DNA from 3 places in the Pseudomonas sp. MBLB4136 genome. Region 2 is predicted to be linked to each of the others. Evidence: predicted binding sites of a transcription regulator. Region 2 holds the regulator's gene; each other region holds the start of a gene.

Region 1 (4,110 bases), 210 kb from region 2:
GCCCAGCACCTCGGTGTAGAAGGCGATGGACTTGTCCAGGTCGCCGACACGCAGCATGGTATGCAGCAGTCTCATCGAAATTCTCCTCGTTGCGTGCCGCTTGTGGCGGCGTAGAAAGCACAACCCCGGCATGGGCCGGGGTTGCTTGACGTCAGGCCGGGCAACGGCCTCGGCACACCTGCCTTACAGCAGGGTACGCCCTTTGTTGGCGGCGATGCGCATGCGCAGTGCGTTGAGCTTGATGAAGCCCGCCGCGTCCTGCTGGTTGTAGGCGCCGGCATCGTCCTCGAAGGTGGCGATGGTGGCGTCGAACAGCGAATCGTCGGACTTGCGGCCCACCACCACGACATTGCCCTTGTACAGCTTCAGGCGCACCACGCCGTTCACGTTGGCCTGGGAGGCGTCGATCATCTGCTGCAGCATGACGCGCTCCGGGCTCCACCAGAAGCCGTTGTAGATCAGGCTGGCGTACTTGGGCATCAGCTCGTCTTTCAGGTGCGCCACTTCGCGGTCGAGGGTGATCGACTCGATGGCGCGGTGGGCCTTGAGCATGATGGTGCCGCCGGGGGTCTCGTAGCAGCCGCGCGACTTCATGCCGACGAAGCGATTCTCGACGATGTCCAGACGGCCGATGCCGTTCTCGCCGCCGATGCGGTTGAGCTCGGCCAGTACGGTGGCGGGAGTCATGTCCTTGCCGTCGATGGCGACGATGTCACCGGCGCGGTAGGTCAGCTCGATGTAGGTCGGCGTATCCGGCGCCGCTTCCGGCGACTTGGTCCAACGCCACATGTCTTCTTCGTGCTCGGTCCAGGTGTCTTCCAGCACGCCGCCCTCGTAGGAGATGTGCAGCAGGTTGGCGTCCATGGAGTACGGCGACTTCTTCTTGCCGTGGCGCTCGATCGGGATCTCGTGCTTCGCGGCATAGTCCATCAGCTTCTCGCGGGACATCAGGTCCCACTCGCGCCAGGGGGCGATCACCTTGACGCCAGGCTTGAGCGCGTAGGCACCCAGTTCGAAACGCACCTGGTCGTTGCCCTTGCCGGTGGCGCCATGGGAGATGGCGTCGGCGCCGGTCTCGTTGGCGATTTCGATCAGGCGCTTGGCGATCAACGGGCGGGCGATGGAGGTACCCAGCAGGTACTCGCCTTCATAGACGGTGTTGGCGCGGAACATCGGGTAGACGAAGTCACGGACGAACTCTTCGCGCAGGTCGTCGATGTAGATTTCCTTGACGCCCATGGCCTGGGCCTTGGCGCGCGCCGGCTCGACTTCTTCCCCCTGGCCGAGGTCCGCGGTGAAGGTCACCACTTCGCAGTTATAGGTGTCTTGCAGCCACTTGAGGATCACCGAAGTGTCCAGGCCACCGGAATACGCCAGGACTACCTTGTTTACGTCGGCCATGCCATCAACTCCACGGGGTTGTACGAAAACCCGTGATTCTACTGACCCTGGCGGCCAATTTACAGGGGCGCGACAGCTTGTGACGATGAAGCGACGGTTTCTTTCAGGCGCGCGACGCGGCCTCGATAGCTCAGGACGCGCTGGCTGGCGCGGGTGCAGTTGCGTCGCGCACGGCATCCTCGGCCGGCGCCTCCGGCACCCGGTCCAGGCGGATGCTGACCCGGCGGTTCTTCGCCCGGTTGGCCTCGCTGGTGTTCGGCACCAGGGGGTAGCGCTCGCCATGGAAACGCATGGTGATCTGTTCGGCCGGCACGCCACTGGCCTTGAGGTACTCCATTACCGCCAGGGCGCGGCGGCGCGACAGATCGCGATTGCTCAGGCGGTTGCCGCTGTTGTCGGCATGACCGTCGAGCTGGATGCGGTTGACGCTCGGATCGGCCTTGAGAAAGGTCATGATGATGTCCAGCTTGGCCTGGGCCAGGGGCTCCAGGTCCACGCCGCCGCCGGGAAACCCGACCTGGCTCAGGCGCACCTGGTCGAAGTTGACCGGCAGCAGCTTGGCGGTGCAGCCCAGGTACTCGGTGTAGGCCTGGCGGAACCTGGCCGGCAGCAGGCGAACCTCCAGGCGCTCGCCGCCCTGCACGGTACGGTGGCGCACCAGCGGGCTGCGCCCCTCGAGCAAGCCGGTGAGCAGGTGCCCGGCCTGCTCCTGCGAGCTGTTGAAGGGGACCTCGCCGGCGGCGACGCTGACCGAACCCAGGTGGATATCGCCGCGCCCCGGCTGCCAGGGCGCCGCCGCCGCCAGCAGGGTGGCCGAGCCGGCGCCGAGCCAGCGCTCGCGCACCTGCAAGCGGAAGGTCGCCTGCTCACCGGCGCGGCGCACGAACTCGCCGCTGCCGAAATCGGTGATCGGCTGCGACAGGCGACACTCGAACTGGTCACCCTCGACCTTCCATTCGACCTTTTCCAGGCGGGTCTGAAAGCTGATGGCGGCGGCCGCCTGTGCCAATGTCAGGCCGACGAGCGTGCCGAGCAAACTGAACAGGCTTGTATAAGACTGGCGCACGGTGGGCTCCACGGGGAATAACGGCGTTCCCTCTGGGTATCGGTGGCGTGGGGCAAAACTTAAGCCGCGATTGGCCACAGCCCGCCCCCAACCATCTGCCCGGCGTGCTCTGCGGGGGCTTTTCCGGTAGCATTCCAGCCACGTTTTGCCCGCCCGGAAGCCCCCCAAATGACCGACCGCCTCACTCTGCTGCGCCCCGACGACTGGCACATCCACCTGCGCGATGGCGCCGTGCTGCCGCATACCGTGGCCGATGTCGCCCGCACCTTCGCCCGCGCCATCATCATGCCGAACCTGGTGCCGCCGGTGCGCAACGCCGCCGAGGCCGAAGGCTATCGTCAGCGCATCCTCGATGCGCGTCCGGCCGGCAGTGGCTTCGAACCGCTGATGACGCTCTACCTCACCGACAACACCAGCCCCGAGGACGTGCGCCAAGCCAAGGCCAGTGGCTTCGTGCATGGCGCCAAGCTCTACCCGGCCGGCGCCACCACCAACTCCGACTCGGGCGTGACCAGCATCGACAAGATCTTCCCGGCCCTGGAAGCCATGGCCGAGATTGGCCTGCCGCTGCTGGTGCATGGCGAGGTGACGCGCAGCGAGATCGACGTGTTCGACCGCGAGAAGGCCTTCATCGACGAACACCTCACCCGCGTGGTCGAGCGCTTTCCCGGCCTCAAGGTAGTCTTCGAGCACATCACCACCCGCGACGCGGTGCAGTTCGTCAACGCCGCCTCGGCCAATGTCGGCGCCACCATCACCGCCCATCACCTGCTGTACAACCGTAACCACATGCTGGTCGGCGGCATCCGCCCGCACTTCTATTGCCTGCCGATCCTCAAGCGCAATGTGCATCAGGAAGCCCTGCTCGACGCGGCCACCGGCGGCAGCCGCAAGTTCTTCCTCGGCACCGACTCGGCGCCGCACGCCAAGCATGCCAAGGAGTCCGCCTGCGGCTGCGCCGGCTGCTACACCGCCTATGCAGCCATCGAGTTGTATGCCGAAGCCTTCGAGCAGCGCAACGCCCTGGACAAGCTGCAGGGCTTCGCCAGCGAGCACGGCCCGGACTTCTACGACCTGCCGCGCAACAGCGAGACCATCACCCTGGTGCGTCAGGACTGGCAGGTCCCAGCCAGCCTGCCGTTTGGCGAGCAGAGCGTCATCCCCCTGCGCGCCGGCGAGCCCCTGCGCTGGCGTGTACTGGAGGAGCAGGCGTGAGCGAAGACCTGTACGAAGACGAACTCGACAGCAGCACCCCATCCGCCTCGCGCCACCCCATGGCGGCGCGCTTTCGCGGCTACCTGCCGGTGGTGGTGGATGTCGAGACCGGTGGTTTCAACTGCGCCACCGACGCCCTGCTGGAGATCGCCGCCACCACGGTCGGCATGGATGAACAGGGTTTTCTCTACCCCGATCACACCCATTTCTTCCGCATCGAACCGTTCGAAGGCGCCAACATCGAACAGGCGGCTCTGGAATTCACCGGGATCAAGCTGGACCACCCGCTGCGCATGGCCGTCACAGAGGAACACGCGCTGAACGAAATCTTCCGCGGCCTGCGCAAGTCACTGAAGGCCAACGGCTGCAAGCGGGCGATCCTGGTCGGGCACAACAGCAGCTTCGACCTCGGCTTTCTCAATGCCGCG
Region 2 (4,110 bases):
CAGGCCTGGCGCATGCTCCTGGCACACCTGTCCCATGCGATTCAGACGCCGAAGCAGGAGCCGCTGGAGGAGGGCGGGGTGATCGCCCTGGTCGGCCCGGCCGGCATGGGCAAGACCACCACCCTGGCCAAGCTGGCGGCGCGCTACGTGCTCAAGCACGGCGCCCAGAACATCGCCCTGGTCAGCATGGACAGCTACCGCATCGGCGCCCAGGAGCAGGTCAAGACCCTCGGCCGCATCCTCGGCGTGCCGGTGACCCTGGTCGATCCCGGGCAGTCCCTGACCCAGGCCCTGGCGCCCCTGGCGCGCAAGCGCGTGGTGCTGATCGATACCGCCGGCCTGCCGGCCAACGACCCGGCGCTGCGCATGCAGCTGGAAGCCCTGGCCAGTCGCGGCATCAAGGCGCGCAACTACCTGGTCATGGCGGCTACCAGCCAGAGCCAGGTACTCAAAGCCGCCTATCACAGCTACAAGCGCTGTGGCCTGAGCGGCTGCATCCTGACCAAGCTCGACGAGGCCACCAGCCTCGGCGAGGTCATGGGTCTGGCAATTGGCCAACGCCTGCCAGTAGCCTATGTGGCCGATGGCCCGCGCATTCCCGATGACCTGCAGGTGCCGCGCAACCACCAGCTGGTGAGCCGGGCCGTGGGCCTGCAGTCCGCGGAAGATCCGAGTGAAGACGCGATGGCCGAGATGTTCGCCGGCCTCTATCAGCAGCCGGCACGCCGCGCCGGTTAGCCGCGCGGCAGCAATGACTCAGTGGCACGAGGTGCGGGTTGGCCTGGTGTCGGATTGGCGGGGTACGCTTAGGCAAGCGGATCCAGTCGACCTTAGACAAGGTGTATAGAGAACATGGGTATGCATCCCGTACAGGTGATTGCGGTGACCGGCGGCAAGGGTGGCGTCGGCAAGACCAATGTGTCGGTGAACCTGGCCCTGGCCCTGGCCGATATCGGCCGCCGGGTCATGTTGATGGACGCCGACCTGGGGCTGGCCAACATCGACGTGCTGCTGGGCCTGACGGCCAAGCGCACCCTGGCCGATGTGATCAGCGGCGAGTGCGACCTGCGCGACGTGGTGCTGCAGGGGCCGGGCGGCATCCGCATCGTTCCGGCCGCCTCCGGCACCCAGAGCATGGTGCAGCTCTCGCCCATGCAGCACGCCGGGCTGATCCAGGCCTTCAGCGATATCAGCGAAAACCTGGACGTGCTGATCGTCGATACCGCGGCGGGCATCGGCGACTCGGTCGTCAGCTTCGTGCGCGCGGCCCAGGAAGTGCTGGTGGTGGTCTGCGATGAGCCGACCTCGATCACCGACGCCTATGCCCTGATCAAGCTGCTCAATCGCGACTACGGCATGAACCGCTTCCGCGTGCTGGCCAACATGGCCCACAGCCCGCAGGAAGGTCGCAACCTGTTCGCCAAACTGACCAAGGTCACCGACCGTTTCCTCGACGTCGCGCTGCAGTATGTCGGCGCGGTGCCCTACGACGAGTCGGTACGCAAGGCCGTGCAGAAGCAGCGGGCGGTCTATGAGGCGTTTCCGCGCTCCAAGTGCGCGTTGGCATTCAAGGCGATCGCGCAGAAGGTCGATGCCTGGCCGCTGCCGGCCAACCCACGCGGTCATCTGGAATTCTTCGTCGAACGACTGGTGCATCAGCCGGTCGCGGACTCAGCGGTATGACAGCAGCCTCCGGACTTCGTATGTATAACAAGGCGCAAGGGCAAGATTCCCAGCATCAGTTGATCGAGCGCCATGCGCCCTTGGTCAAGCGTATCGCCTACCACTTGCTGGCGCGTCTGCCGGCCAGCGTGCAGGTGGATGACCTGATCCAGGCCGGCATGATCGGCCTGCTCGAGGCGGCGAAGAAATATGACGGCAGCAAGGGCGCCAGTTTCGAGACGTTCGCCGGCATTCGCATTCGCGGCTCCATGCTCGACGAGGTGCGCAAGGGCGATTGGGCGCCACGCTCGGTGCACCGCAACAGTCGCATGGTCAGCGACGCAATTCGGGTAATTGAGGCCAGAACCGGACGTGACGCTAAAGATCACGAGGTTGCGGCCGAACTCCAATTGAGTCTCGAAGATTACTACGGCATTCTTGGCGACACTTTGGGCAGTCGCCTGTTCAGCTTCGACGACCTGTTGCAGGACGGCGAGCATGGCGCACTGAGCGAAGACGCCAATGCCACCCATCATGAACCTTCGCGTGATCTGGAAGACGAGCGCTTCCAGGCGGCCCTGGCCGATGCCATCGCCAACCTGCCGGAACGCGAGAGGCTGGTGCTGGCGCTGTATTACGATGAGGAGCTGAATCTCAAGGAGATTGGCGAGGTGCTGGGGGTCAGCGAGTCGCGAGTCAGCCAGATACACAGCCAGTGCGCGTCACGCCTGCGTGCGCGACTGGGTGAGTGGCGCGCGCGATAGCCCTGGGCAGGGCGCTGATGGAAATTGCCGGTGCAGTGGTTGCACAACGCTCTGCCAGGCCGGTTTCACGATTAAGGGCGTAGCCAGCGGCTGGTTACGTTTAGGACTGTACGGAGGTCGACTTGGACAAGAACATGAAAATCCTCATCGTTGATGATTTCTCAACGATGCGACGGATCATCAAGAACCTCCTGCGTGACTTGGGGTTCACCAATACCGCAGAGGCCGACGACGGCACCACCGCGCTGCCGATGCTGCACAGCGGCAGTTTCGATTTCCTGGTGACCGACTGGAACATGCCTGGCATGACCGGTATCGACCTGTTGCGCGCGGTTCGGGCAGATGAGCGGCTCAAGCACTTGCCCGTGCTGATGGTTACCGCGGAAGCCAAGCGCGACCAGATCATCGAGGCCGCTCAGGCCGGAGTGAATGGTTATGTAGTCAAACCGTTCACAGCCCAGGTGCTGAAAGAGAAGATCGAAAAGATCTTCGAGCGGGTCAACGGCTGATGTCTGCCGCGAGGGCGCTATGGAACACGATGATTCCCAGCAGGACGACCTCGAGTCGACCCTGAAGTTAAATGCTCGCCAGTTGGTCGATAGCCTGGATCAAGGCAACTTCGGCGATGCGGTGCAGCTGATCAATGAACTCAACAAAGCCCGCGACCGTGGTCTGTACCACGAAGTCGGCAAACTGACGCGCGAGCTGCACAACGCCATCGTCAATTTCCAGCTTGACCCGCGCGTGCCCCATGCGCAGGAAGTCTCGCAGATCACCGATGCCACCGAACGCTTGAACTACGTGGTGACGATGACCGAGAAGGCCGCCAACCGGACCATGGACCTGGTCGAGCAGAGTGCACCACTGGTCAACGACCTCGGCAGCGAGGCCCAGGGCCTGAGTGCCGAGTGGGGGCGCTTCATGCGTCGGGAAATGGGCGCCGAGGGCTTTCGCGAGCTGGCCAAGCGCATCGAGCTGTTCCTGGCTCGCAGCGAGCGCGACAGTGCCAAGCTGTCGGGGCACCTCAACGACATTCTGCTCGCCCAGGACTTCCAGGATCTGACCGGCCAGGTGATCAAGCGGGTCACCCAGTTGGTCACCGAGGTGGAAAGCAACCTGCTCAAGCTGGTGCTGATGGCCAGTCAGGTCGACCAGTTCGCCGGTATCCAGCATGACCATCAGGCGCTGCGCGCCGAGCTGGCCAAACAAAAAGAGCCTTCCCATGGTGAAGGTCCGCAGATTAATGCCGAAAAGCGTGAAGACGTCGCCGCATGTCAGGACGACGTCGACGATCTGCTTTCCAGCTTAGGTTTTTAGGAGCACGTTTATGAGCTTCGGCGCCGATGAAGAGATCCTCCAGGATTTCCTGGTAGAGGCCGGCGAAATTCTCGAGCAACTGTCTGAACAGTTGGTCGAGCTAGAGAGCCGCCCGGACGATATGAGCCTGCTCAACGCGATTTTTCGCGGCTTTCATACCGTCAAGGGTGGCGCCGGCTTCCTCCAGCTCAATGAGCTGGTGGAGTGCTGCCATATCGCGGAGAACGTCTTCGACATCCTGCGCAAGGGTGAGCGACGGGTCGACGCCGAGTTGATGGATGTGGTGCTGGAGGCGCTCGACGCGGTCAATGGCATGTTCGCCCAGGTGCGCGAGCGGACCGAGCCGACGCCGGCCAGCGAGGCGTTG
Region 3 (4,110 bases), 2.2 Mb from region 2:
GATCGCCAGGTCGCTGGCCCCCAGGCGGCTCTGCAGGTACTCGCGTGTGGCGCTGGGCGCCGTGCTGAAACTCAGCGACGCTGCCCCGGACTGCGGGGCTGGCTGATCGTCGCTGAGCGGGCGCTCCTCGGCCAGCCAGGCCACCAGGCCGCCGTCGAGGTAGTGGTAGCGGCCATGGCCGATCACATCCAGCAACCAGATGAAGCGTCCGGCCCAGCCGCCACCCTCGTCGTCGTACACCACGTATACGGCGTCCGGGTTGTGCCCCAGCTCGCCGAACAGCTGTTGCAGTTGTGCCTGTTCCGGCAGCAGGCCGGGTGCCGGCGGCAGGCCCAGCTGGGTGCGTTTCGGCTCGACGAAGCGGGCGCCGGGAATGTGTCCGGCGGCATAGCGCCCTGCACTGGTCAGGTCGACCAGGATCAGCTCGGGGGCGCTCAGGCGGCTGGCCAGATCGGCCGGCTGGATAACCAACGGCAACTCGGCGAAGGCAGTCATGCTGGACCTCTTAGTCGGAGAAGGGGCGAATTGTAGCGGAAAGCCTAGGGCGCGCGTCTGGCAAAGCTGCTCAGGGCACGCTCGATGCATTGCGCCGTCTTGCCGAAGGCCTGCAGATGGGTGTCGCTGAAGGCGCCGCCGTTGCGGTCGACGACCAGCAGCAGGGCGACTCGGCCGTTGCAGGCCAGCGAACGGAGCATCAGGTGCTCGCTGGGAAACAGCGCCTTGAGCGCGCCGGGTAGCAGGGCGGAGAACTGGGCGATATTGCTGGGGGTCAGGCGCAACTGCCCGGGCTCCTTCAGCAGGCGGCGCAGCACCTGGCTGTGCTGGGGGTCGAGCGCCAGGCCACTCCCCGGCTGATCCAGGCCGGCGTGCTGCAGCGCGCGCAGGCGGCTGTGGCTGCGGTCGGCCAGCAGCAGCAGTACACGCGGCAGGCCGCAGGCCTGCAGGGCCTGGTTGGCGCTGCTGGCGAGCTGCTCGAGGTTGTTGAAGGCGCTGGGCTGGGCGAGCAGTTGCGTACACAGGCGTCGCCATTCATCGACTGCCGTGGCTTTCGCCGGTGCCGGTGCGGGCGCCTCTGGCACGGCGCTGCGCAGGTGGCAAGCAGTGGGAGGCCACAGCAGCGCCTCGGCCGGGTGCCAGAGGCCCCTGGCGGCATGCAGGCGCGCACTCTGGGCGGCCTGCTGGTGAATCTGCTGCTGCACCTCGACCAGCGGAAGTTGCAGGTAGAGTCCACTCAGGCGCTGCCAGCGCAGGCTGTGCGGACTGCTCCAGGCCTGGTGGGCCGACAGCGCCAGGCCGTTGGCCAGCACTATGGTGTTGGCCGGCTGGGTCAGCCAGCGGCGCAGCTGGGGGGCTGCATCGAGCATCTGCTGCTGGTGCAGCGGGTGCTCGTTATCGCGGGCGATATGCAGCGCCTTGATCAGCAGGCGGCGGTCCAGGGTCAGCAGGCGATAGCCCTGCACGATCCACTCCGGCAGGCGCCAGCGCTCGGCCAGGGCCAGGCAGAGTTCGAGCAGGGGCACGCCGAGCAGTTCCTGCTCGACCCGGCTGGCTGGCTCGCCCTTGACCAGAACCCGCTGCTCCCAGGCTTCGAGCAGCTCCGGCCGCGCGGCTAGTAGGGGCCAGAGCGGCGCGAGAAACAACAGGCTGCCCCAGTGGATTTCCTGCCAGAGCCGGGCCAGGCGCCCGGCGAACAGGCCGTTGGCCTGCTGGCTGGCGTGCTGGCTGATCAGCTGGATCTGCCGCAGCGCCGGGGGGATCTCCTCGGCTGGCAGGGTCGGCTGGCGCTGCACCAGTTCCTCGGTGCGCTGTAGGCCGAGGCGACCGATGGCGCTTTCCAGGCTTTCCGCCCGCTCGCCGAGACCGCCGCTCTGGCGATTGGCTTCGCGCAGTACGCGCAGTGACAGCGCCGGGCTGCCTTGCATCAGCTCGGCGATGTCGCGCAGCGAGCGCCGACTGTCCGTCAGGGCGCGACATACCCGCTGCTGGCTGTCGGCAGGCACTGGTAGAGGTTGTTTGTCCAGCTGTTTGAGCCAGGCGTCGAGGCTGCGGGGTAGGGGTGTCGGCATGGGGGAGCCAAACTGGCTTTTGAACTAAACAGGCTATAGTCTCGCGCATTCCTTCCGATAAATAGAAGGGTTGATTCAACAAACCCCAACTCCTGGTTCCTGCAAGTTTTCTCTAATATGGCAAAAATCATCGGCATCATCGTCGTGTTCGCCAGCGTAATCGGCGGCTTTACTCTTTCCGGCGGCCAATTCATGGCCCTGGTGCACCCCTTCGAGGTGATGATCATCGGCGGTGCGGCCCTGGGGGCGTTTCTCCAGGCCAACCCGGGCAGCACCTTCATGCACGTCTTCAAGAAGTCGTTGAAGATGTTCAGCTCGCGCTTCACCCATACCTTCTATCTGGAGGTGCTGAAGCTGCTCTACGAGATCCTCAACAAGAGCCGGCGCGAGGGCATGATGGCCATCGAGGCCGATCTCGAGGAGCCGGCCGCCAGCCCGATCTTCAGCAAGTATCCGGCGATCCTCAAGGATGAGCGGATGACCGCCTACATCTGCGATTACCTGCGCATCATGTCGTCCGGCAACATGGCGCCCCATGAGCTGGAGGGCCTGTTCGACATGGAGTTGGTCAGCCTTAAGGAGGAGCTCGAACATCCCGCCCATGCCGTGGCCAAGGTCGCCGACGGCATGCCGGCGATGGGGATCGTGGCGGCGGTGCTGGGGATCGTGATCACCATGTCGATTCTCGCCGAAGCCGATAACGCGCAGATCGGCGAGAAGGTCGGCACGGCCCTGGTCGGCACCTTCCTCGGCATCCTCGCCTCCTATGGCTTCTTCGGTCCGCTGTCGAATGCCCTGGAGCACGACGCCAAGGAGGAGCTCAACGTCTACGAATCGATCAAGGCCGCGCTGGTGGCCTCGGCGTCCGGCATGCCGCCGACGCTGGCCGTCGAGTTCGCACGCAAGACGCTGTTCCCGGCGCACCGGCCGAGCTTCTCCGAGCTGGAACAGGCGATGCGCGGAAACTGATGAGCCATGGAAAATAATCAGCCGATCATCGTCAAACGGGTCAAGAAGACCGCCGGCGGCCATCATGGCGGCGCCTGGAAGATCGCCTTCGCCGACTTCGCCACGGCGATGATGGCGTTCTTCCTGGTGATGTGGCTGATGTCCTCGGCCTCGCCGGAGCAGAAGAAGCTGATCTCTGGCTATTTCAAGGACCCGATCGGTTTCAGCGAGAGCGCCAGCCCCTATGTGATCGATCTCGGTGGTTCGCCCACGCCGTCACCGGATCGCACCCTGAACCCGGAGCTCCAGGAGCCGGCCGACAGCGAGCGTGTCGATGACGAGGCTGCCCAGGTCGACCCGGAGCAGGCCGAGGCGATGGCCGAAGAGCTGGAGCGCGAGCGTCTGGAGCTGCTGCTGCAGGAGCTGCAGAACAAGGTCGAGGAGAACCCGCAGCTGCAGCGCTTCAAGGACCAGATCCTGTTCGAGATCACCCAGGACGGCCTGCGCATCCAGATCGTCGATGCCGAGAACCGGCCGATGTTCGATCTCGGCAGTGCGCGCCTGCAGCCCTATTTCGAAGACATCCTGCTGGCCATGGTCGACACCATCAAGGCGGTGCCGAACAAGATCAGCATCAGTGGCCACACCGATGCCAAACCCTTCGCCGGGACCGGCGACTTCGGCAACTGGGAGCTGTCTGTCGATCGCGCCAATGCCGCCCGGCGCGTGCTGGTGGCCGGCGGCTACGAGGAGGAGCAGCTGGCCCGAGTGGTCGGCTATGCCTCGTCGGCCCTGTTCGATCGAAAGAACCCGCTGAGCCCGGTGAACCGGCGCATCGACATCACCGTTCTGACCAAGAAGGCGCAGCGGGCCATCGAAGGCTCGCCGCAGGGCGGCGAGCCGGCGCCGGCGAGCGATAGTGCCTCGGCCACGTCGTCAGCGGCCGAGTCATTGCCGCCGGCCTCGGCGGAGGAACTGCACAAGCGCTTGAATATCTTCGAAGACGGGGTGCTGCGGCTCGACCAGCCTGGTCAGTGAGTGGCACCTGCCGGGTCAAGGCCGCGGGTGATCGCGGCCTTGTCGTTTCAGTAGTCCG

What was found. Region 2 encodes FliA, which starts transcription of late flagellar genes. Its sites were predicted from a motif close to CTAAAGTTTNNNNNNNNNNNGCCGNTAA; they were not measured.
Region 1: ACSX1D_RS14865 (flagellar protein MotY) is a predicted target of FliA. The motif match lies at 2,504-2,531, and genes of this name have one in related genera.
Region 3: motA (flagellar motor stator protein MotA) is a predicted target of FliA. The motif match lies at 2,100-2,127, and genes of this name have one in related genera.

Annotation. Positions count from the first base shown of each region.
Region 1 is NZ_CP196713.1:3,281,895-3,286,004, forward strand. Features, by position in the region: gene gloA (lactoylglutathione lyase) at 1-75, opposite strand, end outside; gene ACSX1D_RS14860 (argininosuccinate synthase) at 184-1,401, opposite strand; gene ACSX1D_RS14865 (flagellar protein MotY) at 1,532-2,446, opposite strand; gene pyrC (dihydroorotase) at 2,636-3,682, shown strand; gene rnt (ribonuclease T) at 3,679-4,110, shown strand, end outside.
Region 2 is NZ_CP196713.1:3,067,876-3,071,985, reverse strand. Features, by position in the region: gene flhF (flagellar biosynthesis protein FlhF) at 1-738, shown strand, start outside; gene fleN (flagellar synthesis regulator FleN) at 844-1,683, shown strand; gene fliA (RNA polymerase sigma factor FliA) at 1,680-2,426, shown strand; gene ACSX1D_RS13790 (chemotaxis response regulator CheY) at 2,561-2,935, shown strand; gene ACSX1D_RS13785 (protein phosphatase CheZ) at 2,955-3,743, shown strand; gene ACSX1D_RS13780 (chemotaxis protein CheA) at 3,754-4,110, shown strand, end outside.
Region 3 is NZ_CP196713.1:430,850-434,959, forward strand. Features, by position in the region: gene ACSX1D_RS01945 (rhodanese-like domain-containing protein) at 1-495, opposite strand, end outside; gene ACSX1D_RS01950 (HDOD domain-containing protein) at 540-2,066, opposite strand; gene motA (flagellar motor stator protein MotA) at 2,184-3,035, shown strand; gene motB (flagellar motor protein MotB) at 3,042-4,052, shown strand; gene rsgA (small ribosomal subunit biogenesis GTPase RsgA) at 4,100-4,110, opposite strand, start outside.